DNA from 3 places in the Streptomyces sp. QH1-20 genome. Region 2 is predicted to be linked to each of the others. Evidence: riboswitches for the same ligand, from Rfam matches in the RefSeq annotation. Region 2 holds a riboswitch; each other region holds the start of a gene.
The links. Region 2 has a riboswitch for thiamine pyrophosphate ahead of thiC (phosphomethylpyrimidine synthase ThiC). Riboswitches for the same ligand answer to the same signal wherever they lie in the genome.
Positions count from the first base shown of each region.

Region 1 (9,489 bases), 1.9 Mb from region 2:
ATTCCGGGCTGCTCCCGGGGGCGGGGGTGCTCCGGCGCGGCACACCGGCCGCTACCGGGTTGCGGGGCTGCCTCGCTTTACGCCCCGCCAACCCCCCTGCGCGTCCCGGCGCCTCCCGCCGTCGGTGGCCGGGGGGCGGAGCCCCGTCAGAACGCCGGCCGCTCCGGGTCGAAATCCGCCAAGCCCTCCGCAGGAGAAGACGCCTCGGCGAAGTGGCGGCGGGGGATGCGGCCCGCCCGGTGGGCCAGGCGGCCCGCGTGCACTGCGTGGCGCATGGCCTCCGCCATCAGGACCGGCTCCTGGGCGCGGGTCACGGCCGAGGCGAGCATCACCGCCGCGCACCCCAGCTCCATCGCGAGCGCCGCGTCGGACGCTGTGCCCGCGCCCGCGTCGAGGATCACCGGGACCTTGGCGCGCTCGGTGATCAGCTGGAAGTTGTGCGGGTTGCGGATGCCGAGGCCGGAACCGATGGGCGAGCCCAGGGGCATGATCGCGGCGCAGCCGACGTCCTCCAGCTTGCGGGCGAGGACCGGGTCGTCGTTGGTGTACGGCAGGACGGTGAAGCCCTCGTCCACCAGGATCTCGGCGGCGTCCAGCAGCTCGATCGGGTCGGGCAGCAGGGTGCGCTCGTCGGCGATCACTTCGAGCTTGACCCAGTCCGTGCCGAGCGCCTCACGGGCCAGCCGGGCGGTGAGGACCGCCTCGCCGGCGGTGAAGCAGCCCGCCGTGTTCGGCAGCACACGGATGCCGTGCTTCTCCAGGACGGAGAGCACCGAGCCCCGCACACCGGCGTCCAGCCGGCGCATGGCGACCGTGGTCAGCTCGGTGCCGGAGGCGAGCAGCGCGCGTTCGAGGACGTCGAGGCTGGGCGCCCCGCCCGTTCCCATGATCAGCCGGGAGGAGAACGCGGTGCCCGCGATGGTGAGCAGATCGTCTGCCATGGGGGGATCAGCCCCCCTGCACGGCGGTGAGGACCTCGACGCGGTCGCCGTCGCCGAGCGTCGTGGCGGGCCACTGGCCGCGGGGGACGACGGTCTCGTTGACGGCGGCGGCCACGCCCGCGTGCGCGGTGGTCAGGGCGGCCACGAGGCCGTCGAGGGTCAGCCCCCGGGGGACCTCGCGGCGCTCGCCGTTGACGTGGATGCCGACGTTGGCCGCGGGGCTGTCGGTGGGGTCGGTGGGGTTCATGCGGGCAGCTCCTGGAGCGCGTTCGAGAAGCGTCGGGGGGAGAAGGGAAGGGCCGTCTCGGGCAGCCGGCCGGTGGTCAGCACCTCGGCCATCACCTCGCCGGTGAGCGGGGTGAGCAGGATGCCGTTGCGGTGGTGGCCGGTGGCCGTGAGGAGGCCGGGCAGCTCGGTCGGGCCGAGCAGGGGCGCGTTGTCGGGGGAGCCGGGGCGCAGCCCGGCGCGGGTCTCGACCAGGGGCAGCTCGGTGATGCCGGGCACCAGCTCGTGGGCGTCGCGCAGCAGCTCGTACACCCCGCCGGCGGTCACGGTGGTGTCCCAGCCGAGCTCTTCCGTCGTGGCGCCGACGACCAGCTCGCCGTTCTCGCGCGGCACCAGATAGACGGGGCAGCCGCGGACGACCGCCCGGACGGTCCGGGAGAGGAAGGGCGCGTACGGGCCGGGCACCCGCAGCCGCAGGATCTGGCCCTTGACCGGGCGGACCGGGGGCAGGACGTGCTCGGGGATCCCCGCGAGACGGCCGCTGTGGCTCCCCGCGGCGAGCACCGTCGCCCCGGCGGCGACCCGGGTGCCGTCGGCCAGATGAGCCCCGGTGGCGCGCTCCGCCGTGACGTCGAGGCGGACCGCTTCCGCGCGGTGGAAGCGCACCCCCGCCCGCTCACAGGCGGTGAGCAGGGCCTTCGCGAGCCGCCGGGGATCGGTCTGGTGGTCGCCGTCCACCCGCAGACCACCGCTCACGCCCGGCGCGAGCATCGGCTCCAGCCGACGGCACTCGCGCCCCGTCAGCCACTGCGAGTCCAGGCCGGACCGCTGCTGGAGGGCGTGCAGCTCACGCAGATGGGCACGGTCGTCGGCGTCGAGGGCGACGGCGAGCGTGCCACAGGCGCGGTAGCCGGTGTCCTGGCCGCTCGCTTCCTCCAGCTCGGCCGTGAACGCCGGATAGCGCCGCGCGGAGGCCAGATTCAGGGCGAGCAGCCGCTGCTCGCCGTGGTGCAGCTCCGTCACGGCGGCGAGCATGCCCGCCGCGACCAGGGCCGCGCCGCCGCCGGGCGCGGGGTCCGCGACGACCGTGCGCAGACCGCGCTGCGCCGCGCGCCACGCCGTGACGAGACCGATGACACCGCCGCCGACGACGAGCACGTCGCAGACGGTGTCCGACGGCGTGCCCCGACTCAAAGGCATGGTGGAAGACGCGTGCATGGGCGTCCAGCTCCTCCCTTCGCCGGCATGACCCGGATCAGGTTCGTACGGTCGGAGGCCGTCCAGCCTCCCTCTCAGCCCGGTCGTCCGGGCTCCCGCGAGTGCTTTGCACGGCCACCCTAGTACGCGCCGCGAAAGGACCGGAAGGGCGGCCGGACGGGGGAGCGTCGTACCGTTCCGCGGCCCCCGACGGCCAAACCCGGTGACGCTGTGTCAGAGGTCTCCGTACCCGGTGCTCCGGTACGGCCCGGCCGCAGCCCTACAGTGATCGGGTGAGCGAGCACGGGAAAGCAGCGAAGACCTCCACCGAGCAGCGGGTCGTCATCGTCGGCGCCGGGATGGCCGGGGTACAGACCGCCGTCGCCCTGCGCGAGCAGGGCTGGCGCGGCGCGATCTCCGTCCTGGGCGCCGAGCCCCACCAGCCCTACGACCGGCCGCCGCTCTCCAAGGCCGTCCTGCTCGGCAAGGCGGAGGGGTCGGCCTTCGAGGTGGACTTCGAGTCGCTCGGCATAGAGCTGGAACTCGGCCGGGAGGTCACCGGCCTGCGCGCCGACGAGCACCTGCTGGAGACCGGGGCCGGGACCGTGCCGTACGACGTGCTGGTCATCGCGACCGGCGCCGAGCCGCTCGCCCTGCCCGGCAGCGAGGACATGCCCGGCGTGCATCTGCTGCGCACCCTCGACGACGCCGAGCGGCTGCGCCCGGTGCTGGCCCGGCAGCACGACGTGGTGGCCGTCGGCGCGGGCTGGATCGGCGCGGAGTTCGCGACCGCCGCGCGCGAGGCGGGCTGCCGGGTGACGGTCGTGGAGGCCGCCGAGCTGCCGCTGGCGGGCGCCATGCCGCCCGAGGTCGCCGTCCACATGTCCCGCTGGTACGCCGACAGCGGAGCCCGGCTGCTGACCGGCGCGCGCGTGGCCGCCGTGGAACCGGGCGCGGTGCTGCTGGCCGACGGCACCCGGCTCGCGGCGGACGCGGTGGTCGTCGGCATCGGCGCGCGGCCCGCGACCGGCTGGCTGGCCGGTTCCGGCATCGCACTCGCGGCGGACCACTCCGTCGTCACCGACGACCGGCTGCGCACGTCCCTGCCCGACGTCTACGCCGTAGGCGACTGCGCGTCCTTCCCCTCCGCGCGCTACGGCGAGCGGCTGCTCGTGCACCACTGGGACAACGCCCTCCAGGGCCCCCGGACCGTCGCCGCGAACATCGTCCACGGCCCGGCCGAGAGCCCGGTCTACGACCCGGTGCCCTACTTCTGGTCCGAGCAGTTCGGCCGCTTCGTGCAGTACGCGGGCCACCACGCGGCCGCCGACGAGCTCCTGTGGCGCGGTGACCCCACCGGCGCCGCCTGGACGGTGTGCTGGCTGCGCGCGGGCGTCCTGGTGGCCCTGCTGGCCGTGGGCCGGCCCCGCGACCTGGCCCAGGGGCGCAAGCTCATCGAGCGCGGCGCGGCCATCGACCGGGCGAAGGCCGCGGACGCGTCCGTGCCGCTGAAGTCCGCCGCTCTGTGACATGCCGTTCGCCTGTCCGGCGAATCGCCGGACAGGCTTGTCCGGGCCCGGCTCGGGTCAACCCGGCTACCGACTGTCAGTCCTAGATGGCAGGCTTGTCCCGTGACCGAGATTGACGCAAAGATCGATGCTCTCGTCCCCGCCTGGCTCAACCTCCCCGACATCGCCGAAATTCTCGATGTCGAGGTGACGCGCGTCCGGCAGCTGGTCAAGGAAGGCCAGCTGATCGCCGTGCGCCGTGGCGAGAACCGAGTGCTCCAGGTGCCCGCCGACTTCGTCGGCGAGGGCAAGGTCGTCAAGGGCCTGGCCGGGACCCTGACGCTGCTGCGGGACGACGGCTTCAGCGACGAGGAAATGCTGGAGTGGCTGTTCACCCCGGACCCGACCCTGCCCGGGACCCCCGCGCAGGCGCTGCGCGAGAATCGTGGCACGGAGGTGAAGCGCCGCGCCCAGGCGCTCGCCGTCTGACACGCCACGAGGCGCCGTAGACGCGAAGTGAAAACCGTCCGGCGTACGGGCACGGGAGCCTCCCGTGCCCGTACGCCGCCGACCCGGGGGGACCCACCGAATGTCCGTCACCGCACGCGAGCGGCTCGCCGACGCCCGGCTGTATCTGTGCACCGACGCCCGTAAGCGCCAGGGCGACCTGCCGGAGTTCCTGGACGCCGTGCTCGGTGACGGAGGCGTCGACATCATCCAGCTGCGCGACAAGGGCATGGAGGCGGGGGAGGAGCTGGAGCACCTCGCCGTCTTCGCCGAGGCGGCCCGCCGCCACGGCAGGCTCCTCGCGGTGAACGACCGCGCCGATGTCGCGCACGCCATCCGCTCCGACGTCCTCCACCTCGGCCAGGGCGATCTGCCGGTACCGGCCGCGCGGGCCGTCCTCGGCGACGACGTACTGATCGGCCGCTCCACCCACGCCGAGGCGGAGGTGGCCGCCGCGGCCGCCGAGCCCGGCGTCGACTACTTCTGCACCGGCCCCTGCTGGCCGACCCCGACCAAGCCCGGCAGGCACGCCCCGGGCCTCGCCCTGGTGCGCTACGCCGCGTCCCTGGAGACCGAGGGGCCCGGGCGGCCCTGGTTCGCCATCGGCGGCATCGACGCCGGCAATCTGGACGAGGTGCTCGAAGCCGGCGCGCGCCGGGTCGTCGTGGTGCGCGCCATCACCGAGGCGGACGACCCGGGCGAGGCTGCGGCCCGGCTCGCGCGGCGCGTGCGCGATTACGCGGGGTAACCCCACCCGGGGTGACCAGCGGCGCGAGGGGCGGACGGTCATGGAGCGCCCACGATATTTCCACGGAATGTCCAAGGTGTGGACAGTGGTCGGGCGAAAAGGGCATATCGAAAACGTTGGTTGGGGCGTCCGCCGCACCGCTGGTTAACTTGCCGGTATGGCCCTTGGCACTGCTTCCACCAGGACAGACCATGCGCACACCGTGCGTGAGCTACTCGCCCGCGGCGAGCGGTCGTATTCGTTCGAGTTCGCGGCCCCGAAGACCGAGAAGGGCGAGCGGACGCTGTGGAACGCCATTCGCCGCATCGAGGCCGTCGCGCCCACATTCGTCTCCGTGACCTATGGTGCGGGCGGCTCCTCCCGTGAGGGCACCGTGCGGGCGACCGAGCGCATCGCGACCGACACCACCCTCACCCCCGTCGCGCATCTGACGGCGGTCAACCACTCCACGGCCGAACTCCGCAACGTCATCGGCCAGTACGCCGACGTCGGCATCCGCAACATGCTCGCCCTGCGCGGTGACCCGCCCGGCGACCCCATGGGCGAGTGGGTGCGCCACCCGAAGGGCATCGACCACGCCGCCGACCTGGTGCGGCTCATCAAGGAGTCCGGCGACTTCTGCGTCGGCGTCGCGGCATTTCCCGAGATGCACCCGCGCTCCACCGACTGGGAAACCGATATCGGGCACTTCGTGGACAAGTGCCGCGCGGGCGCGGATTTCGCCATCACCCAGATGTTCTTCTACCCCGAGGACTATCTGCGGCTGCGTGACCGTGTCGCGGCGGCGGGATGCGACACCCCGATCATCCCCGAGATCATGCCCGTCACGAATGTGCGCCAGATCGAACGATTCGCACAGCTCAGCAACGCGGCGTTCCCACCGGATCTGGCGGAACGGATCCTCGCGGTCAAGGACGACCCGGCGGCTGTACGCTCGATCGGGATCGAGTACGCCACGCAGCTGTGCACTCGATTGATGGCCGAGGAGATTCCCGGGCTGCATTTCATTACCCTGAACCACTCCACGGCGACTCTGGAAATCTACGAGAATCTGGGACTGCACCAGCGGTCCTGACGGCCGGCCCGCGAACGGCGGCCGTACGAGAGGGGCGTTAATGGGCTGGACGGTCCTCTACATCGCGTTCGGCGTCGTCGCGCTCTGGCTGCTGGGCGAGGTGCTGCTGCAGTACAAGGCGCGGTTGCGCTGGCGGCTCCTCGCCTTCGTCGGCTTCCTCGGGGTGGTCGTGGGCGTGCTCATCCCCTCCGTGGTGGTCATCGGGGTGGGCGCGATCGCCTTCGCCATCGGGCAGACCTATGTGACGCTCTCCTTCCGTCGCGGCTTCTCCACCGGCTGGGCGATCCGCCGCGGCAAGGCCGACGCCGCCGACGCCGGGGACGGCAAGGAGTCCGCGGGCGCGGAGAAGACCCGGGCGGGCCGCCGACGCCGGGGCGGCGGCGCGGCCCCCCTCGCCGAGCCGACCCTCGAGGTCTCCGGTCTGGAGGTCCACCCGGTCCCCGAGGCCGACCCGGGCCCGGCCCTGCTGCCCAACGCGGCCCACCAGCCCGCCCCCGCGGCGTCGGAGGAGACCGCCCCCGGCCCGTACGGCGGCTACGGCGACTCCACCGGCTACGACCAGGGCCAGGACACGAGCGTCTTCGGCACCTACGACCCGTACGGCGGTCAGACCCCCGGCGCCCCCACCCAGGGCGATCAGAGCGGCCAGGGCGCCTACGCCGGGCAGTTCGACTACGGGCAGGGGCAGTACGCGCCCTACTCCGACCCCTACATCGGCAACCGCCAGCAGACCTACGAGACCTACGAGGGCTACGGACAGCAGGACGCCTACGCCCAGCAGCAGTACGGCACGGCCGCGCCCGCCGGCTACCCCCTCGACGCGTACGGCATGCCGCAGCAGTACGACATCGACACCCCGCCCGGCGGTGTCTGGGTGCCGCAGCAGCGCGACACCGACACCCCGCCGCCGCCCCCCGGGCAGCAGCCGCCCCACCCCGAGCAACTGCCGGGCCACGGCTACGACGGGCAGCCCTACCGCTACTGACGCACGGCCGGCCGCCCGAGCCGTCCACCTCGCCTCTCGCATCCGCCCGGCGGGTGCGAGAGGCGATGCTCATTGCGAGCCGCGCCAGTCGGCCCCGGACACGATGAGACCGGCGACCAGTGCCCCGGACATCCCGGCATGGGCGAGCCCGCCGCCGGGGTGGGCGAAGCCGCCCGCGAGATGGAGACCGGGCACCGAGGTCGCGTTGCCGGGGCGGAGGAAGCGGCCGTCCGCACCCGCCAGCACCGGCGCGGGCACCCCGCCGCCCTCGGCCCCGAGGGCGGCTTCCGTATCGGCCGGAGTGCGGACCTCCCGCCACAGCAGTCGCTCCCGCAGCCCCGGCACCGCCGCCGCCGCGGCGTCGACCATCCGGTCCGCGAAGCCGTCGGCGGTCGGCCCGTCGGTCCAGTCGACGCGTCCGTGCGGTGCGACCGTGGCGCTGAGCGTGACGGCCTCGTGCCCGTCGTCCGGGCGGGTGGCCGGATCGTCCGGACGCAGCACGGTCACCGTCGGCCGGTAGTCCGCCCGACCCGAACCGGAACCGGATGCGGAACCCGCACCGCGTCCTGGGGCCGGCCGGTCGTCGTCGCCGAAGACGGCCGCCAACTCCGCCGCCCGGTCGCCGGTGTGGACCACCGTACGGTGGACGACGTCTTCGGGCCGGGCCCCGCGCAGCGCGAGGAAGACCGTGAACCTGCCGGGCGGCACCGGCGCGTCATGCGGCGCGGCCGCGCCCGGCGCGATCTGTGCCAGCCGCCCGGACGAGACCCCGGCGACCACCTGATCCGCCTCGGCCACGCTCCCGTCGGCCAGCTCCACCCCGGCGGCGCGCCCGTCCTTCTCCAGCAGCCGGACCACCTCCGCCTCGAAGTGGAACTCCACCTTGCGGGCCCTGCACCGCTCGTACAGCGCGTCGGCGAGCGCCCGCACGCCCCCGCTCACATACCAACTGCCGAAGGTCTGCTCCATGTAGGGCAGCACGGTCGCGCTCCCGGGCGCGTGGCGCGGGTCCAGCCCGTACGCCAGGGCGTGGCTCTCCAGGAGGGCGGCCAGCCGTGCGTCCCCGAGCTCCCGCTCCGCGACGGACGCGAGGGTGACCGGGCCGCGCCGCCTGAACAGACCGCGCTTGCGCACCGCGGGGTAGGGATCCTGGCCCAGGGCCGTGCGGTCCTCGCGCAGCGGCTCCTCCAGCAGCGGCCGCCGGGTCGCGTCCCAGACCTCGCGCGCCCGGTTGACCAGGTCGCTCCAGCGCTCGCCCGCACCCGGGCCGATGGCGTCGTCCAGGGCGCGGACGACCCCGGCCCGGGAGGCGTTGGGCAGCGAGACGTCCGTGCCGTCCGCGAAGACGTGCCGGCTCGCCGGGTCGACCTGGGACAGGCCGACGCATCGCTCCAGCGGCTCCTTGCCCGTCTTGACGAACAGGTCGCGGTAGACGGCGGGCAGATGCAACAGCCCCGGCCCCGTGTCGAAGACGAAGCCGTCCCGGTCCAGGCGCCCCACGCCGCCCCCGTGCGTCGCCGCGCGCTCGTACACCGCTACCCGGTGGCCCGCGACGGCCAGCCGGGCGGCGGCTGCCATCGCGCCCATCCCGGCGCCGATCACCACAATCCGTGCCATGCCAGTGACTTTATCCGGCGGCACCGGCGCCTTTCCCCCGGCCGCCCGGCACCTTCCCCCGGCGCTGAACGCTCAGGCGTGAGTACACGTACTCAGTGCCGGAGATGAGTAGCTGCGCGGATGGGGCGGGGCCCGCTCGGAAGGAAGAGTGGTGCCCACGGAAGAGCCGGAGCGCCGGACCGCCGACACGGGGCGGCGGAACGGGGCGACGGCTCGGCCGTGACGGGGGAGAACCGGGTCTCCACGGGGGAAACGCGGAGGCCCGGGGAGCACGGGGGGAAGACGGGGGAAGTACGGGGGAACACTGTTCCGGTGCGGACCGAGGGGGATCGGACCGCACCGGAACAGCGCCGTTCCCGTCAGCGGCCGGCGCCGCCGACCCGCCCCTGCAGCAGCCGTGACAGCGCCGAGTGCACCTCCTCGACCGACCGCTCCGGCTGGTACGACTGCCAGTCCAGGGCCGCCACCAGCACCATCCCGAACAGCGCCGACGCCGTCAGCGGCACGTCGATCTCCGGGCTCAGCTCACCGGCGGCGACCGCCTCCCGCAGCACGGACTCGATGACCGCGATCGCCTTCTGCCGCACCTGCATCAGCGTCGACTGCCAGGCCCGGTTGGTGCGCCACAGCTCGGCCACGTACAGCTGGGTGAGCGCCGGATAGCGCGAGATGAAGTCCAGCCCGGC
Region 1 is NZ_CP166299.1:2,230,763-2,240,251, reverse strand. It holds gene AB8O64_RS09970 (thiazole synthase) at 147-941, opposite strand; gene thiS (sulfur carrier protein ThiS) at 949-1,188, opposite strand; gene thiO (glycine oxidase ThiO) at 1,185-2,384, opposite strand; TPP riboswitch at 2,381-2,493, opposite strand; gene AB8O64_RS09955 (NAD(P)/FAD-dependent oxidoreductase) at 2,723-3,892, shown strand; gene AB8O64_RS09950 (Rv2175c family DNA-binding protein) at 3,995-4,360, shown strand; gene thiE (thiamine phosphate synthase) at 4,461-5,126, shown strand; gene metF (methylenetetrahydrofolate reductase [NAD(P)H]) at 5,284-6,201, shown strand; gene AB8O64_RS09935 (hypothetical protein) at 6,242-7,186, shown strand; gene AB8O64_RS09930 (phytoene desaturase family protein) at 7,256-8,803, opposite strand; gene AB8O64_RS09925 (TetR/AcrR family transcriptional regulator) at 9,163-9,489, opposite strand, start outside.
Region 1: it holds a riboswitch for thiamine pyrophosphate, as region 2 does, so the genes downstream of both, thiO (glycine oxidase ThiO) here and thiC (phosphomethylpyrimidine synthase ThiC) in region 2, are expected to answer to the same signal.

Region 2 (9,489 bases):
TCATGGGGATCCAATCCCGGCCAAAACCGACATAGACGGGACATTGGGCGATGCGCGAAACAGTTCAGGCGGAAGTGATCATGACGTTCCTCGTTTCCGAGGAGCTGTCCTTCCGGATCCCGGTGGCGCTGGATTACGACAGCAGCGACCCCTACGCGGTGAAGTTCACCTTCCACCTTCCCGGCGACGCGCCTGTGACCTGGGCGTTCGCACGGGAGTTGCTGCTCGACGGGCTGAGCCAGCCATCCGGCGAAGGCGATGTGCACATCTCCCCCGCCTCCGCCGAGCACCTGTCCGACGTCTTCATCCGGCTGCAAGTGGGCGGCGAAGGCGCGCTGTTCCGGGCCGGGGCCGCCGCCCTGGTGGCCTTCCTCGACCGGACCGACCGCATCGCCCCGCTCGGTGAGGAGCGCTCCGTCGCGGACTTCGACTACGAGCTGGCCGCCGCCCTCGACAGCATCCTGGCGGGTAATCCCGAGGGGCAGAACGCCGGTTAGAGCCCCCGGCCGGCTGCCCTCCCGGCGGACCCGTCAGGAGATCGGGACCGTCAGGAACCGGGGCAGGCCAGCCCATCGGGGTCGCCGGGCCCATCGAGGTCGGCTCGGTCGCCGGGACAGGCCCGGTGGCAGGGATCCGCCCCGTCCTCGTCCCGTCCTGGCTCCGCCCAGCCCCGTCCCGTCACTTCGCGCGGCGGCGCCTGCCGCCCTTGCCCCCGGTGCGCGCCCCGGGCTTCCCCTTGGCCTTGCCCTTCCCCGACTGACGGTCGGCGCTGACGACAAGTGCCGCCAAGGCCGTCGTCACCGGGACCGAGGCCACCAGCCCGATGCTGCCCACCAGCGTCCGTACGATCTCCTCCGCGACGAGCTCGCTGGTCGCGACGGCCCCCACTCCGGCGTCCGCGATCGTGAACAACAGCAGCAGCGGCAGCGACGCACCCGCGTACGCCAGCACCAGCGTATTGACCACCGAAGCGATGTGGTCCCGGCCGATCCGCATGGCGGATCCATACAGTTTGCGCCAACTCGCGCTCGGGTCGGCTTCCTTCAGCTCCCACACCGCCGAGGTCTGCGTCACCGTCACGTCGTCGAGCACACCCAGCGAACCGATGATGATCCCCGCCAGCAGCAGACCCTGGATCTCGATCTGCGGATAGAGGCCGTGCACCAGAGCCGTCTGGTCGTCCGTGTTGCCCGTCAGATGCGCCCAGTCCATGAACAGGGAGCCGAGCAGTCCGATGACCACCAGCGACGTCAGTGTCCCCAGCACCGCCACGGACGTCCGGGCGGAGAGGCCGTGGCACATGTAGAGCGCGATGAGCATGATCGCGCTGCCGCCGACCACGGCGACCAACAGCGGGTTCGAGCCCTGGAGGATCGCCGGGAGGATGAACATCGTCAGCACGCCGAAGCTGATGACCAGGGCGATCAGCGCGAAGAGACCGCGCAGTCGTCCGACGACCACGACCGCGAGTGCGAACAGCGCGGCGAGGATGACCATCGGCATCGTCCGGTCCACGTCCGTGACCGAATACCGCAGATTCTCCGGGGCCTTCGGCGCGTGGGCGAGCACCACCTTCTGGCCGACGGAGTAGCGGCGTGAGGAGTCCGGCCGCACGATCTCGGTGAAGGTCTTGCCCTTGTCCGGGCCCTCGGCGACCTCGATGGTCGCGGTCTCGCAGGATCCCGGCGGGGGCGCCGGCGCACCGGAACCGCCCTGGCCGGGCTTTTGCTGCTGCTGCGGCAGGGCGCCCACCTTGGCGCAATCAACCTCCTCGATCTTGACGACCCGGCCCGCCCGGGTCTGCTGGTCGAGACCAAGCCCGGAGGGCTTGTGCGAGGGCGCGCCACCGGGCCAGAGCACGATCAGACCGGCCACCACCGCGACGGCGAAGGGGATCAGCACCGCCGCGATCACCTTCCGCAGATGGGCGGAGACGGGGGCGGCCGGGCCGTGGCTGTGCGCGTGGGAATGCGAGTGGGACTGGGAACTGCGGTCTGAGCTGGTCACGCCACGCATCATCGCAAGCCCCACTGGTCCTCCGGACGGGGGAAGCGCTAGCGTGGTGCCACCTTTGCAATCGCGGGAGCTCGGAGCACCGGGCTGAGAGGGCGCTGACCTCCGTATGCACGTCGTACGGAAGCCGCTGCGCCGACCGCCGAACCTGTTACCGGGTAATGCCGGCGTAGGGAGTCTGGTCTCATGACCTCGCAGGATGCACGCACGTCCGAAACCGGCCGGATCGGCTGGCACAAGGACTACGTGACCGGCTCGCGGCCGGACCTTCGGGTCCCGGTCAGGCGGGTCCACCTCACCAACGGCCAGGACGTACGGCTGTACGACACGTCCGGCCCGTACACCGATCCGGCCGTCGAGACCGATGTCCGGCGCGGTCTCCTGCCGCTGCGGGAGAACTGGATCGTCGGCCGTGGCGACACCGAGGAGTACGCGGGCCGCCCGATGCGTCCGGAGGACGACGGGCTCAAGCACACCTCGCCGCGCGGGGGTCTGAAGAACCTCGACGCGGTCTTCCCCGGCCGCCCCCGGCTGCCCCGCCGGGGCCGCTCGGGCGCCGCCGTGACCCAGCTCGCGTACGCCCGCCGCGGTGAGATCACCGAGGAGATGGAGTACGTGGCGCTGCGGGAGAACGTTTCTCCCGAGACCGTCCGCGAGGAGATCGCGGCGGGCCGGGCCGTGCTTCCGGCCAATGTGAACCACCCGGAGATCGAGCCGATGATCATCGGCAAGAAGTTCCTGGTGAAGGTCAACGCCAACATCGGCAACTCCGCCGTCACCTCCTCCATCGAGGAGGAGGTCGAGAAGATGACCTGGGCGACCCGCTGGGGCGCCGACACGGTCATGGACCTGTCCACCGGCCGCAACATCCACACCACGCGCGAGTGGGTGCTGCGCAACTCCCCCGTGCCGATCGGCACCGTGCCGCTCTACCAGGCGCTGGAGAAGGTCGACGGCAAGGCCGAGGAACTGACCTGGGAGATCTACAAGGACACGGTCATCGAGCAGGCCGAGCAGGGCGTGGACTACATGACCGTCCACGCGGGCGTGCTGCTGCGCTACGTCCCCCTGACCGCCCGCCGCAAGACCGGCATCGTCTCGCGCGGTGGTTCGATCATGGCCGCGTGGTGCCTGGCGCACCACAAGGAGTCGTTCCTGTACGAGAACTTCGAGGAGCTCTGCGAGATCCTCGCCTCCTACGACGTGACGTACTCCCTCGGCGACGGGCTGCGCCCCGGCTCGATCGCGGACGCCAACGACGAGGCGCAGTTCGCGGAGCTGAAGACGCTCGGCGAGCTGAACACGATCGCCAAGCGGCACAACGTGCAGACGATGATCGAGGGCCCCGGGCACGTCCCGATGCACAAGATCAAGGAGAACATCGACCTCCAGCAGGAGATCTGCGAGGAGGCGCCGTTCTACACGCTCGGCCCGCTGACGACCGATGTCGCGCCCGCGTACGACCATATCACCTCGGGTATCGGCGCGGCGATGATCGCGTGGTGGGGCACGGCGATGCTCTGCTACGTCACGCCGAAGGAGCACCTGGGCCTGCCGGACCGCGACGACGTGAAGACCGGCGTCATCACGTACAAGATCGCCGCGCATGCGGCGGACCTCGCCAAGGGGCACCCGGGCGCGCAGGAATGGGATGACGCGCTGTCCGACGCGCGCTTCGAATTCCGCTGGGAGGACCAGTTCAACCTGGCCCTCGACCCGGACACCGCCCGCGCCTTCCATGACGAGACGCTTCCGGCGGAGCCGGCGAAGACCGCGCACTTCTGTTCCATGTGCGGGCCCAAGTTCTGCTCGATGAAGATCTCGCAGGACATCCGGCGGGAGCACGGCGGGGACCTGGCCGTCGACCCGGAGGCCGGTATGGCGGAGAAGTCCAAGGAGTTCGCGGCGAGCGGCAACAGGGTCTATCTGCCGCTGGCCGACTGACCACGCCACCTGGGTGGGGGAGAGCTGCTGCGCGCTGTGCGGTGGCCCTCCCTCGTCCCGCGCCCTTCGTTCGATAGATCCCGTTTGCTCCACCTATGGGAAAATCGGAGAGGGCCCGTACGGGACCAGGAGGTGGATCATGGGACAGGCGCGCGAAACCATGGACCGGCTCACCGAGGCAGTGACCACGGCCGTGGACCTCGAGGTCGTCGCGGACTGCTACGCGGAGGATGCCGTCGCCGTCACGCCGGACCAGGGGGAGATCCGGGGGCGGGAGAACATCACCGCGTACTGGCGTCAGATGACGGAAGCGGTGCCGGAGGCCACGTTCGACTCGCTGACCAAGTACGAGGCGGGGGACACCGCGATCGACGAGGGGTTCTTCCGGGGCAAGAACACCGGCCCGCTGGTGCTGCCCTCGGGAGAGAGCCTGCCGGCGACGGGGAGGGAGATCCGGATCCGGGGCTGTGACTGTGCCACGGTGAAGGACGGCCGGATCGTCAGCTACCGGCTCTACTTCGACCAGATGGACTTCCTCGGCCAGCTGGGGCTGCTGCCCGACGTGCCGTCCTGAGCGGTGTCCGCTGCCGCTGGCGTGGCGCCGTTTCCCGCTGCGCGGGGCGGTGTCCACTGCGCGGGGCTGCTCAGGTGCGGTGTCGGGCCTCCGCGGGCCTGTTGTCCGGGCTGCTTCGCTTTACGCCCGAACAACAGGCCCGCTCCGACCCGCCCCCTCCCGTGGGTGGGGGGAGGAAAAACCCCGGAGGGCCCCGGTCAGTCCGGCCGGTGGTCCGGGCCGCCGTAATCGGGGCTGGTGAAGTCGGGGCGGGAGTAGCCCGGGCGGGGGCTGGGCGAGGACTCGTCGTCCGGGCTGGAGAAGCCGGGACGGGAGTAGCCGAGGTTCGGCGTACGGCTGTGGGGGTCGCGGGCCCGGGGCGGGGGCGTCGGCGTAGCGGGCGACGGGGCGGGCGGCGTGGGTGGTGCCAGCGGGGCGTTGGCGAGGGACTCGCGCAGGAACGGCAGTATGCCGCGCTCCAGCAACGCCTGCCGCCAGGCGTCGCGCGCCCGCTCGGCGTCCTCGCTCAGCCGGAGGCCGCGCGCGTCCTGCGCCAGGCCCGAGCCGTTGCGCAGGGCGGTGACGAGCATGGCGGCCATGGCGACGAACACCCCGGCGACGGTGAGGCCGGCGAACCACCAGCCGACGGTGACCATCGGGTCCGCCACGGCCTCGTTCGACGCGACCGTGCGCAGGACATAGCCGACGAGGAGGAAGAGCAGCGCCGCGATCCCGGCGAGGACCGGGGCGAGCACGGCGAGCACCGCGCCGGCGCCCGCACCCGCCGCCTCGGACACCTCGCCGACGACGGTGAGGTGCGCGACCCCGCCACCGCCGCCGTCGGCGCCGCGCGGGACGGTACCGACCGGCTGGGGCTGGGCGGCATTGGAGGGCGCGCGCAGTTCTTCGCGCGCCTTCAGAAAGCTCTGGTATTCGGTCGCCGCACAGGCCGCGATCGCGGCCATGGCGCTCCGCGCCATCGTGCGGAGCTGTTCTGCGTCGAGCCGCTGTCCTATCGCGGCGGCCAGTTCCGGGTCATGGTCTGCGGTACGCAACGCTTGGTCGAGGACGCGCTCGAATTCCGGGCGGTCCTCGGCCAGCAGGTGCGGAGCGCTGTTCATGTGCATCCCCCGATGCTCCGTAGGGCCTCGTTGCCGGCTTGCACCGGCTGTGGGCGGAAACGGAGGAGAGCCTGCTACGGATAAGCCGATGGTAGAGCCGTTCTGTCGCGAGGTGACAGAGAGTTTGCCGAATTACCCCGCGCCAGTGGAACCCCCTACCTGCCCGTGTGCCGGCCCACTGAACCCTCAGGCACCCAGCGGGAGTTGCACCACCAGTAGCTTTCCGGCCATTGTGACGCCGCCGTCCATCGCGACCGCGAGCCCGTCCGCGTACAGGTGCGGGCCGTCGACGACCGGGCCGCCGCCCTCCTCGCCGTCCTCGTCCTCGGTGCCGACCTCGCCGAGCAGATAGGGGATGGGGCTGTGGCCGTGCACGATGCGGCCGCCGCCGTAGGTGTCCAGCAGCTCCCGCACGGCCATCGGGCCGGCCTCGTCGTCGCGGAAGGCGAACCGCTTGGTGAACTTGCGGAACAGGTCCCAGACCTCGTCCGGGTCGTTGCGCTGCAGGGCCTCGGTGACGGCGTCGTTGACGGCCTCGATGGAGTCGCCGTAGTCGAGGTAGGCGGTGGTGTCGGAGTGCACGAGCAGGTGCCCGTCCTCCTCGGCCATCGCGTCCAGCCGGGACATCCACTGCATGTGGTGGTCCTCGAGCCGCTCCATGTCGGTGCGCTGGCCGCCGTTGAGCAGCCAGGCCGCCTGGAAGGAGGCGGTGCCGGCGCCGGACTGGACGGGGGTGTCGGCGAACCGCTTGGCGCCGATGAGCAGCAGCTCGTGGTTGCCCATGAGGGCCTTGCAGTAGCCGCCGGCGGCCGCGGCCTCGGCGGACAGCCGCATGACGAGGTCGATGACCCCGACGCCGTCCGGGCCGCGGTCGGTGAAGTCGCCGAGGAACCACAGCCGGGCGTTGCCCGCGGCCCACTGGCCGTTCGCGTCGATGAGCCCCTCGGCGGCGAGCGCCGCGTAGAGCTCGTCGAGATAGCCGTGGACGTCGCCGACGACGTACAGCGGGCCGAGGCCGCCCGGCACGGGCGCCGCCGCCTGCGGGTCGGCGATCGGTGTCAGCTTGACGGTCGGCACGTCCCGCGGGACGGCACTGCGGCTGATGACCGGCAGGTCGCGTGCGGTCGGGGTGTAGCCCGGGGGGTACTCCGCGGGCGGCTCCGTGTGGGCGTACGCGGGCATGGGAGGCGGCGCGGCGTACCCGGGGAAGGGCGGCACCGCCGCCGTGGTCCGTACGGGTCCCTGACCGGCCCCCTGAGTCATCGACCCCTCCACCATCGCGCCGCCGTGCACCTTGTGGACCTTGCCTGGTCGACGGCGGTCCGTGGTGTCGTGCGCCCATCATAGGAATGACCGTCGTGGCTTGTGCACGCACCAGGGGCTGTCAATCGAGGAGGGCGTGCGAGGACGCCGGTCATTTCTCCCCAATTGAGTCGTTCGCGCCCCTCGGTGGGGGCCCGGAGAAGCCGTCCTGGGGTTGGTGACGGACCTCTCCTGTGGCTGACGGATCCCTGCCGTGGCCGATATACGCCGTTGTCACGGCGTTCCGCTCGGCTCGTGGCGCTCCGTTTTCGTCCGTGGTCCGGTGGTTCGGCCCTGGTGCTCGGGTTGACCGTTCAGGGCTTCGGGTGACCGGCTCGTGTTCTCGGTTGACCGGCTGCGGTCAGGGCGTGGCGGGGCCGCGCGGGGGACTGACGGTGGTGCGCGGCGGGCGGCGCTCGGAGGAGGTGCGCACGATCAGCTCCGTCGGTATGACCTGCTCCACCGGCCGTCCGGTGTCGAGTCCCTCGATGGCGTCGATGAGGAGCTGGACGACGGCCGTGCCGATGCGTCGCGGCTTGAGGGAGAGGGTGGTGACGGGCGGCTCGGTGGTGGCGTAGACCGTGGACTCGCTGCAGCAGACCAGCAGCAGGTCGTCCGGCACCCGCAGCCCGTAGCGGCGGGCGGCGGCGAGCAGGTCGGTGCCGTTGGGGTCGAACAGTCCGTACACGGCGTCGGGCCGGTCGGGGCGGGCGAGCAGCCGGTCGGCGGCCACTGCCCCGGCGCAGGGGTCGTGGGCGGGGTACTCCTCGTAGACCGGGTCCTGGCCGACCCGCTCGCACCAGTGCAGATAGGCGGTGGTGGAGAGCCGGGTGTAGGTGTCGGTGGTGGTGCCGGTGAGCAGCCCGATGCGCCGGGCGCCGGCGGCGGCCAGGTGGTCGAGGATGCCGAGGACGGCCGCCTCGTGGTCGTTGTCCACCCAGGCGGTGACGGGGAGGGTGCCGGCGGGGCGGCCGTCGGAGACGACGGGGATGCCCTGGCGGACCAGGTCGGTGACCACGGGGTCGTGGTCGGAGGGGTCGACGACGACGGTGCCGTCGAGGGCGACGTTGGACCACACGTCGTGCCGGGAGGTCGCGGGCAGGATGACCAGGGCGTAGCCGCGGGCGAGGGCGGCGGAGGTGGCGGCCCTGGCCATCTCGGCGAAGTACGCGAACTCGGTGAAGGTGAAAGGTTCATCCCCGTACGTGGTCACGGTCAGGCCGATGAGACCGGACTTGCCCGTGCGGAGGGTGCGGGCCGCGGCCGACGGGCGGTAGCCCAGCCGGTCGGCGACCTCGCGGACATGGCGGCGGGTCGCGTCCGGTAGCCGGCCCTTGCCGTTGAGCGCGTCGGAGACGGTCGTGATCGACACCCCGGCGGCGGCGGCCACGTCCCGGATACCCGCACGGCCTTGTCGGCTGCCTCTGCGGGAGAGGTCAGTCCGGCTCACCTGGTGCTTCCCTGCTGCTGTCATGGCGAGCCGATAGTAGGGCTCGGTTGGTCCGTTGGCGGGGATCCGGTTTTCGCTGTTGACAGGCACGTTTCTGCACGACCGATTCCCTGTAATGACCATGGAAACAAAGCCAGTTGGGGGTGTGGATAAGGGGCCGCGCGCCTCTCGTCTCTCCGCCTCTCATGAATGGTTCAGGTCTCGAAGAGGTCTCAACTCACCTTCACGGGGGATGCGCGCCACGGCGCCCGCCACCGGCGCACGGGGAAAAAGGGAGCGCTCCCCCGGAGCGTGAAGCCGTGCCGCGCGGATAGGGGCGGGCCGTGGCCGCCGAGTGCGGCACTCGCACGCGATGCTGGACGCCGCCCGGGGCAATCCTCTTAAGGTGTGCAGTATTCATGTCCGCTATTCGTGTGCGCTTTCCCCGTGCGGCGCCCGCGCGCACGGGATGTCGAGGAGGACCTGCGGTGACCGAGAAGACCCCGAAGCTGCGCGCCGCGCTGGACGGCGTTCCCACCTACAAGCCGGGCAAGCCGGCCGCCGCCGACGGCCCCGTTGCGTACAAGCTGTCCTCCAACGAGAACCCCTACCCGCCGCTGCCCGGTGTGCTGGAGACCGCGATCGAGGCCGCGGGTTCTCTCAACCGCTACCCCGACATGGCCTGCACGGGCCTGATGCTGGAGCTGGCGGAACGTTTCGGGGTGCCCGTCACGCACATCGCCACCGGCACCGGCTCGGTCGGTGTCGCGCAGCAGTTGGTCCAGTCGACGGCGGGCCCCGGTGACGAGGTCATGTACGCCTGGCGCTCCTTCGAGGCGTACCCGATCATCACGCAGGTCTCGGGCGCCACGCCCGTACCGGTGCCGCTGACCGACGGCGATGTGCACGACCTGGACGCGATGCTCGCGGCGATCACCGACCGGACCCGGCTGATCTTCGTCTGCAACCCCAACAACCCCACCGGCACGGTCGTGCGCCGGGCCGAGCTGGAGTCCTTCCTGGACCGGGTGCCCTCCGACATCCTGGTGGTGCTCGACGAGGCGTACATCGAGTTCATCCGCGACGAGAACGTCCCCAACGGCATCGACCTCTACCGTGACCGGCCG
Region 2 is NZ_CP166299.1:4,115,452-4,124,940, forward strand. It holds gene AB8O64_RS18465 (SsgA family sporulation/cell division regulator) at 51-497, shown strand; gene AB8O64_RS18470 (YibE/F family protein) at 679-2,016, opposite strand; TPP riboswitch at 2,070-2,206, shown strand; gene thiC (phosphomethylpyrimidine synthase ThiC) at 2,200-3,957, shown strand; gene AB8O64_RS18480 (ester cyclase) at 4,097-4,531, shown strand; gene AB8O64_RS18485 (hypothetical protein) at 4,729-5,631, opposite strand; gene AB8O64_RS18490 (metallophosphoesterase) at 5,818-6,894, opposite strand; gene AB8O64_RS18495 (LacI family DNA-binding transcriptional regulator) at 7,295-8,407, opposite strand; gene hisC (histidinol-phosphate transaminase) at 8,851-9,489, shown strand, end outside.

Region 3 (9,489 bases), 1.6 Mb from region 2:
GCGAGAAGATCCGCGCCGCGCACGGCGGGCTGATCGCCATGGTCGTCGAGGCCCTCATGAGCCTCGGCCACGAGCAGCCCCGGCTGGCCGCCATGCTTCTCCAGGGCGTGGTGGACGCCGCGGTCCGCCGGATCGAGCTGGGCGCCGCCGAGGAGCCTCACCGGATCACCGAAGCGGCGGTCTCCATGGCCCTGCGCGGCGTACGGGGCTGAGCCGGGGAAAACGGCGGGGAAGACCCCGGTCAGCGGGAGCAGCCGGGACGGGGCACGACGGAGCATGTCCGGCGGCAACAGGCTCAGCGGGTCGAGATAGGCCTCACCGCGCCGCAACCCCCAGTGCAGACACCCGGCCGGGGCCGGGGCACCTCCCACGCCGTTCCGGCAGTGGGAGGAGAAGGGCCCGCCCGCCAGGATGCCGATCACCTCTCCCGCCGCCACCCGGTCGCCCACGCGCGCCGTCGCCCGGACCGGCTCGTACGTCGTGCGCAGCGGCGGATCGCCGGTGCCCGACAGCTCCACCACCAGCACCGGCCGCCCGGCGACCGGGCCGGCGAAAGCGATCGTGCCCGGCGCCGCGGCCCGGACCGGCTGCCCGGCCACGGCGGCGAGGTCCACCCCGCGGTGGCCCGCCTTCCACGGCTCCGGAGGCGGGTCCCAGCCCCGCACGACCAGGGGCCGCGCCCCGCGCGCGCCACTGACCGGCCAGGCCCGGTCACCGGCCGCCCGCCCCGCCCCGTCGGTGGGCGCGGCAGCCCGGCCCGATGGGGGTCGGCCGGCCGCGGGATACGCCGCCGAAACCGCGGCCGGAGCCGTGGCGCACAGGATGAGGGCCGGCAGCGCCCAGAGGGCGAGGGCTCGCACGGCCGAGCCGAGTCGTCGCATGCCGTCACCGTCCCGCACTGCGCCGTCCGGTGGGGATCTTGACCCGGATCTGTGGACTACTCGCGGGTTGTGGACAGCGCCGTCACCCGGGCCTTCACCGGTCCCGTACACTTCTCATGGCGATCCGGGTCACCGGATCGACTTCGCACGCCCCGCCACTGGCGCGTCAGTCCCTTTCGGGCAGCACGGTGGCCGTGTCTCTCGGTCCGTGGAACGGCTTCTCGCAAGAGTTCCCTCCGCGGCAGGCACGCCGGGGCGTCAGGAGCGGCGGCCGCCCGGCCGCCGTGGAACCGAGCAATACAAGGAGCGCGGCCATGGCCGTCGTCACGATGCGGGAGCTGCTGGAGAGCGGCGTCCACTTCGGTCACCAGACCCGTCGTTGGAACCCGAAGATGAAGCGTTTCATCTTCACGGAGCGCAACGGCATCTACATCATCGACCTGCTCCAGTCGCTGTCGTACATCGACCGCGCCTACGAGTTCGTCAAGGAGACCGTCGCGCACGGCGGCTCCATCATGTTCGTCGGTACGAAGAAGCAGGCCCAGGAGGCCATCGCCGAGCAGGCGACCCGTGTCGGGATGCCGTACGTCAACCAGCGCTGGCTGGGCGGCATGCTCACCAACTTCTCGACCGTCTACAAGCGCCTGCAGCGCCTGAAGGAGCTCGAGCTCATCGACTTCGAGGATGTGGCCGCGTCCGGCCTCACCAAGAAGGAGCTGCTCGTCCTCTCCCGCGAGAAGACCAAGCTCGAGAAGACCCTCGGTGGTATCCGCGAGATGCAGAAGGTGCCCAGCGCCGTCTGGATCGTGGACACCAAGAAGGAGCACATCGCCGTCGGTGAGGCGCGCAAGCTCCGCATCCCGGTCGTCGCGATCCTCGACACCAACTGCGACCCCGACGAGGTCGACTACAAGATCCCGGGCAACGACGACGCGATCCGTTCCGTCACGCTGCTCACCCGCGTGATCGCCGACGCCGTCGCCGAGGGCCTCATCGCCCGCTCCGGTGCCGCCACCGGTGACGCCAAGGCCGACAAGGCCGCCGGCGAGCCGCTGGCCGAGTGGGAGCGCGACCTGCTCGAGGGCGACAAGAAGTCCGACGAGGCCGAGAAGCCGGCCGAGGCCGCTGCCGAGGCTCCCGCCGAGGCCCCCGAGGCCCCGGCCGCGGACGCCGAGCAGGCCTGACCACTCAGTCGCGGTAGATGACGGGGTCGGCGCGAGACGCGCCGCCCCCGTCGTGCACCGTAGTCACAACGACTTTCGAGAAGAGATTCACGAAAATGGCGAACTTCACCGCCGCTGACGTCAAGAAGCTCCGCGAGCTCACCGGCGCCGGCATGATGGACTGCAAGAAGGCGCTGGACGAGGCCGAGGGCAACGTCGAGAAGGCCGTCGAGATCGTTCGCGTCAAGGGCCTGAAGGGCGTGGCCAAGCGCGAGAGCCGCACCACCTCCAACGGTGCCGTCGTCTCCGTCATCGCCGACGACAACACCTCCGGTGTGATCGTCGAGCTGAAGTGCGAGACCGACTTCGTCGCCAAGGGTGACAAGTTCGTCACCGTCGCCGACGCGCTCGCCGCCCACGTCGCCAAGACGGCCCCGGCCGACATCGAGGCGCTCATGGCGTCCGAGATCGAGTCCGGCAAGACCGTCCAGGCGTTCGTGGACGAGGCCAACGCCACCCTCGGCGAGAAGATCGTCGTCGACCGCTTCGCGCAGTTCGCCGACGGCTTCGTCTTCGCGTACATGCACCGCACGGCCGCGGACCTGCCGCCGCAGGTCGGTGTCCTCGTCGAGCTCGACAAGGCCGACGCCGAGGTCGCCAAGGACGTCGCGCAGCACATCGCCGCGTTCGCGCCGAAGTTCCTCTCCCGCGAGGAGATCCCGGCCGACGTCGTCGACAACGAGCGCCGCGTCGCCGAGGCCACCGCTCGCGAGGAGGGCAAGCCCGAGGCCGCCCTGCCGAAGATCGTCGAGGGTCGCGTCACCGGCTTCTTCAAGGAGAGCGTGCTGCTGGACCAGCCGTTCGCCAAGGACAACAAGAAGACCGTCCAGAAGATCCTGGACGAGGCCGGTGTCACGCTGAAGCGCTTCTCGCGCATCCGCGTCGGCGCCTGAGCCGTCAGCAGGACGCGAATGACCTGCGACCCGCTAGGGTCGTACGCAGCCGACCGTCCACCGGCCGGCCGCTGATGTGACGAGGAGGCCATTGCCGTACAGGGATCTGATAAGGACCCATCCGGCAATGGCCTTCTTCGTATGTGCACGAGGAGATCTCCAATGAATCAGGGTGCGGACGCCCCACAGGCCGCCGACGACGAGAGCACCGACCACGGCAAGCGCCGTCGGTTCATGCTGAAACTGTCCGGCGAGGCCTTCGCCGGCGGCGGAGGGCTCGGCGTCGACCCCGATGTCGTGCACGCCATCGCCCGGGAGATCGCGGCGGTCGTCCGCGAGGGCTACGAGATCGCCGTCGTCATCGGCGGCGGCAACTTCTTCCGCGGCGCCGAGCTGCAGCAGCGCGGCATGGACCGGGCCCGCTCGGACTACATGGGCATGCTCGGCACGGTCATGAACTGCCTCGCCCTCCAGGACTTCCTGGTCAAGGAAGGCATCGAGACGCGGGTGCAGACCGGCATCACCATGGGCCAGGTCGCCGAGCCGTTCATCCCGCTGCGCGCCGTGCGCCACCTGGAGAAGGGCCGCGTCGTGATCTTCGGCGCCGGCATGGGCATGCCCTACTTCTCCACCGACACCACCGCCGCCCAGCGCGCCCTGGAGATTCACGCCGAGGCGATCCTGATGGGCAAGAACGGTGTCGACGGGGTCTACGACTCCGACCCGAAGAAGAACCCCGACGCGGTGAAGTTCGACGCCCTCGAATACGGCGAGGTCCTCTCCCGCGGCCTCAAGGTCGCCGACGCCACCGCCATCACCCTGTGCATGGACAACAAGCTGCCGATCCTCGTCTTCGAGCTGCTCGCCGAGGGCAACATCGGGCGTGCGGTCAAGGGTGAGAAGATCGGCACGCTGGTGAGCGACCAGAGCACGCGGGCCTGACGGGCTCGCACAACCGCCCGTACCGGCCAGGTGCCGGTCCGGGCGGCAACTCCGGGCCGCGGGAAGACCTCGGCACGGGGATGGACAACTGCCTGCCGGTCGGACACCGTGCAGGAGAAGACGCGCGCAGGGGCGAGGCTCTGCTTACTGATAACACCAGGAGCAAGTGGTGATCGAAGAGATCCTCCTCGAGGCCGAGGAGAAGATGGAGAAGGCCGTCGTGGTCGCCAAGGAGGACTTCGCGGCGATCCGCACCGGGCGTGCGCACCCGGCGATGTTCAACAAGATCGTGGCGGACTACTACGGTGCGCTGACGCCCATCAACCAGCTGGCGTCGTTCTCGGTTCCCGAGCCGCGCATGGCCGTGGTGACCCCGTTCGACAAGAGCGCGCTGCGCAACATCGAGCAGGCCATCCGCGACTCCGACCTGGGCGTCAACCCCAGCAACGACGGCAACATCATCCGGGTGACCTTCCCGGAGCTGACGCAGGAGCGCCGCAAGGAGTTCGTCAAGGTCGCCAAGACCAAGGCCGAGGACTCCAAGATCTCGATCCGCTCCATCCGCCGCAAGGCCAAGGAGCTCCTCGACAAGCTCGTCAAGGACAAGGAGTCCGGCGAGGACGAGGTGCGCCGCGCGGAGAAGGAGCTCGACGACACCACCCAGAAGTACGTCGCTCAGGTGGACGAGCTGCTCAAGCACAAGGAATCCGAGCTCCTCGAGGTCTGATGAACGACGCATCCTGGGGGGCCCCGCCGCGCGTCGGCTCTTGGGGGTCCACCGACCAGGGACCCGCCGTACCGGCGGGTCCTGTGCACGAGGCGGCCTATGCGGCGCAGACTCGCCCCATGCCCATCGTGCCCGACGCAGGCGGAGACCAGGACGACCGTGATCAGGGGGCCGCTGACTTCGGCGGCCCCCTGTTCCGCGATGAACAGGAGCCCGACATCCGGCCGCAGGAGCCTGCTGCCCCCCAGACGGCGAACGCGGCGAAGAAAAGCGCCGGGCGTGATCTGCGGGCAGCGATAGGGGTGGGTATCGGCCTCGGCGCCGTCATCCTCGCCTCCCTGTTCATCTACAAGCCCGTCTTCCTCGGCGTCATCGTGGTGGCCGTGGTCGTCGGGCTGTGGGAGCTGACCTCCAGGCTGGCCGAGAAGAAGGCCATCCGGGCACCTCTGGTGCCGCTCGCGGTCGGTGGCGCCGCCATGGTCGTCGCCGGCTTCGTGAACGGCGCCGAGGGCGCGTGGGTGGCCATGGCCTTCACCGCGCTCGCGGTGCTCGTGTGGCGCATGACGGAGCCGCCCGAGGACTATCTCCGTGATGTCACGGCGGGCATCTTCGCGGCCTTCTACGTGCCGTTCCTCGCCACCTTCGTGGCGCTGATGCTGGCCGCGGACGACGGCGCCTGGCGGGTGCTGACCTTCCTGGTGCTCACGGTGGTCAGCGACACCGGCGCCTATGCGGTGGGCTGGCGGTTCGGCAAGAAGAAGCTCGCGCCGCGCATCAGCCCCGGCAAGACCCGCGAGGGGCTGCTCGGCGCGGTGGCGTTCGCCATGGTGGCGGGCGCGCTGTGCACGCACTTCCTGATCGACGGCGGAGCGTGGTGGCAGGGTCTGCTGCTGGGCCTCGCGGTCGCGGTCAGTGCCACGCTGGGCGATCTCGGCGAGTCGATGATCAAGCGGGACCTGGGCATCAAGGACATGGGCGCCCTGCTGCCGGGCCACGGCGGGATCATGGACCGGCTGGACTCGCTGCTGCCGACCGCTCCGGTGGTGTGGCTGCTGCTGGTCGTCTTCGTCGGTAGCACCTGAGCCGCGACAGGGGTTCTACCTGCGGTTTCTTCGGTGAGGGGCTCGTCGTCCACAGGGCGGCGGGCCCCTCTCCGTATGTCTGCGACACTGGTAGGACCATGCCTGCACCTGGAGAACTCACTTTCGTCGCGCCGCGCGGGGCCAAGAAGCCCCCGCGGCACCTTGCCGACCTCACCCCCGCCGAGCGCCGCGAGGCCGTCGCCGAGATCGGCGAGAAGCCGTTCCGTGCGAAGCAGCTGTCCCAGCACTATTTCGCCCGGTACGCGCACGACCCGGCGGCATGGACGGACATCCCGGCGGCGGCCCGCGAGAAGCTCGCGGCCGAGCTGCTGCCCGAGCTGATGAGCGTCGTCAGGCACATCTCGTGCGACAGCGACACCACCCGCAAGACCCTGTGGCGGCTGCACGACGGCACCCTGGTCGAGTCCGTGCTCATGCGGTACCCCGACCGGGTCACCATGTGCATCAGCTCCCAGGCCGGCTGCGGCATGAACTGCCCGTTCTGCGCCACCGGCCAGGCCGGGCTGGACCGCAATCTGTCGACCGCCGAGATCGTGCACCAGATCGTCGACGGCATGCGCGCCCTGCGCGACGGCGAGGTGCCCGGCGGCCCGGCGCGGCTGTCCAACATCGTCTTCATGGGCATGGGCGAGCCGCTCGCCAACTACAAGCGCGTCGTCGGCGCGATCCGCCGTCTCACCGACCCCGAGCCGGACGGCCTCGGGCTCTCGCAGCGCGGTATCACCGTCTCCACCGTCGGCCTGGTGCCCGCGATGCTGCGCTTCGCCGACGAGGGCTTCAAGTGCCGTCTCGCGGTCTCCCTGCACGCGCCGGACGACGAGCTGCGCGACACCCTCGTGCCGGTCAACACCCGCTGGAAGGTCCGCGAGGTCCTCGACGCCGCCTGGGAGTACGCGGAGAAGTCCGGCCGCCGGATCTCCATCGAGTACGCCCTGATCCGCGACATCAACGACCAGGCCTGGCGTGGTGATCTGCTCGGCCGGCTCCTCAAGGGCAAGCGCGTGCACGTCAACCTCATCCCGCTCAACCCCACCCCGGGGTCGAAGTGGACCGCGTCCCGCCCGGAGGACGAGCGGGCGTTCGTCCAGGCGATTGCCGCGCACGGCGTGCCCGTCACCGTGCGTGACACGCGCGGCCAGGAGATCGACGGAGCGTGCGGTCAGCTCGCCGCCGCCGAGCGCTGATACTGTCCACTCGCCCAGGCGAAGAATTCGCACAAAAGAACATCCGACAGGGGAGCGCGCAGAGCGCTGAGAGTGCGGCACAGGCCGCAGACCCTCGGACCTGATCCGGGTCATACCGGCGTAGGGAGTCAACCCACTCATGAACACCACCTTCCGGCGTGCCGTCGGCGCGGCCGTCGTCGCCGCGCTCGGCGTCCCCGTGCTGGCCGCCTGCGGCGGCTCGGACGACTCCGCCTCCGACTCGAAGACCGTCACGCTCGTCTCGCACGACTCCTTCGCCGCGTCGGACGCGGTGCTCAAGGAGTTCACGCAGGCCACCGGGTACAAGGTGAAGGTGCTCAAGAGCGGGGACGCCGGGACGGCCGTCAACCAGGCCATCCTCTCCAAGAAGCACCCGCAGGGCGACGTCTTCTTCGGCGTCGACAACACCCTCCTGTCGCGGGCGCTCGACAACGACCTGTTCACCCCGTACGAGGCCAAGGGCCTGGACCGGGTCCCCAAGGAGCTCCAGGCCGACGCCGCCGAGCACCGGGTCACGCCCATCGACTTCGGCGACATCTGCGTGAACTACGACCGCGCGTACTTCGCCGACCACAAGCTCAGCCCGCCGGCGTCCTTCGACGACCTGATCAAGCCGGAGTACAAGAACCTCCTGGTCACCGAGAACGCGGCGACCTCGTCCCCCGGTCTCGCCTTCCAGCTGGGCACCATCGCCAAGTACGGCGACGCCGGCTGGCAGGACTACTGGAAGAAGCTCAAGGCCAACGGCGTCGAGGTCGTGGACGGCTGGGAGCAGGCGTACAACGACCGCTTCTCCGGTTCCGCCGCGGGCAAGAAGGCCAAGGGCGACAAGCCGCTCGTCGTCTCCTACGCCTCCAGCCCGCCCGCCGAGGTGCTCGGTGCGAAGCCGCTGCCCAAGGAGGGGCCGACCGGCGTCGCGACGGGCACCTGCTTCCGGCAGACCGAGTTCGCCGGGCTGCTGAAGGGCGCGAAGAACACCAAGGGCGGCCAGGCTCTGATCGACTTCCTGCTGGGCAAGAAGTTCCAGGAGGACCTGCCGCTCCAGATGTTCGTCAACCCGGCGAACCAGGACGCCGCGCTGCCCGAGGAATTCACCAGGTTCGGTGCCAAGATCACCGATCCCGCGACCCTCGCCCCGGAGAAGATCGCCAAGAACCGCGACCAGTGGGTCAAGGCATGGTCCTCGCTCGTCCTGAAGTAGACGCACCCAAGCGACACGTCCCGAAGCGACCGAAGAGGCCCTCCCGGCAGACGGCGGTCCGGCTCGGGCTGATGACCCTGCCGGTCGCCTTCTTCGCGCTGTTCTTCGCCTACCCGGTCTCCGCCATCGTGGCCCGGGGGCTCAAGGACGGCGGACGATGGCAGTTCGCCCGGGTCGGGGAAGTGCTCGGCGACGAGCGGATCGGCCACGTCCTGTGGTTCACCACCTGGCAGGCCCTCGCCTCCACGGCCCTGACCCTCGCCCTCGCCCTCCCCGGCGCCTATGTCTTCGCCCGTTTCGACTTCCCCGGCAAACAGCTGCTGCGGGCGGTGGTCACCGTCCCCTTCGTCCTGCCGACCGTCGTGGTCGGCTCGGCCTTCCTGGCGCTGCTCGGACGCGGCGGGCTGCTGGACGAGCTGTGGGGGATGCGCCTGGACACCACGGTCTGGGCGATCCTCCTGGCCCATGTGTTCTTCAACTACGCCGTCGTCGTCCGGACCGTCGGCGGCCTCTGGGCCCAGCTCGACCCCCGTCAGGAGGAGGCGGCCCGGGTGCTGGGCGCAGGGCGCCTCGCCGCCTGGCGCCGGGTGACGCTGCCCGCGCTCGCGCCCTCCGTGGCCGCCGCCGCCCTCATGGTCTTCCTCTTCACCTTCACCTCCTTCGGCGTCGTCCAGATCCTCGGCGGCCCCCGTTACGCCACCCTGGAAGTGGAGATCTACCAGCAGACCGCGCGGCTGCTCGACCTGCCGACGGCCGCTGTGCTCACCCTCGTTCAGTTCGTGGCCGTGGCCGTGCTGCTGGGGGTGCACGCCTGGACGGTACGGCGGCGGGAATCGGCGCTGAAGCTGGTCGACGCCGCCCACACCTCCCGCCGCCCGCGGGGAGCCGCCCAATGGGCGCTCCTGGCGTCCGTGCTGGCCGTGGTGGCGCTGCTGATCCTGGTGCCGCTCGTCGTGCTCGTCCTGCGCTCCTTCGACGGGCCCGACGGATACGGTCTGGCCTTCTACCGCGCCCTGGCCTCCGCGGAGGACAACGGCGGCACCTTCGTCGTCGCCCCTCTGGAAGCCATCGGGAACTCCCTGGCCTACGCGCTGGCCGCCACCGGCATCGCCGTCGTCGTGGGCGGGCTCGCCGCCGCCGCGCTGACCCGGCGGGCGGGACGGCTCGTACGCGGCTTCGACGCGCTGCTCATGCTGCCGCTGGGCACCTCCGCGGTGACCGTCGGTTTCGGCTTCCTGATCACCCTGGACGAGCCGCCGCTGGATCTGCGCTCGTCCTGGATCCTGGTCCCCCTGGCACAGGCCCTGGTGGGCG
Region 3 is NZ_CP166299.1:5,721,558-5,731,046, forward strand. It holds gene AB8O64_RS26085 (TetR/AcrR family transcriptional regulator) at 1-212, shown strand, start outside; partial or broken gene AB8O64_RS26090 (peptidoglycan DD-metalloendopeptidase family protein) at 360-881, opposite strand; gene rpsB (30S ribosomal protein S2) at 1,196-2,065, shown strand; gene tsf (translation elongation factor Ts) at 2,161-2,997, shown strand; gene pyrH (UMP kinase) at 3,160-3,939, shown strand; gene frr (ribosome recycling factor) at 4,109-4,666, shown strand; gene AB8O64_RS26115 (phosphatidate cytidylyltransferase) at 4,666-5,748, shown strand; gene rlmN (23S rRNA (adenine(2503)-C(2))-methyltransferase RlmN) at 5,847-6,953, shown strand; TPP riboswitch at 6,992-7,097, shown strand; gene AB8O64_RS26125 (thiamine ABC transporter substrate binding subunit) at 7,093-8,175, shown strand; gene AB8O64_RS26130 (ABC transporter permease) at 8,247-9,489, shown strand, end outside.
Region 3: it holds a riboswitch for thiamine pyrophosphate, as region 2 does, so the genes downstream of both, AB8O64_RS26125 (thiamine ABC transporter substrate binding subunit) here and thiC (phosphomethylpyrimidine synthase ThiC) in region 2, are expected to answer to the same signal.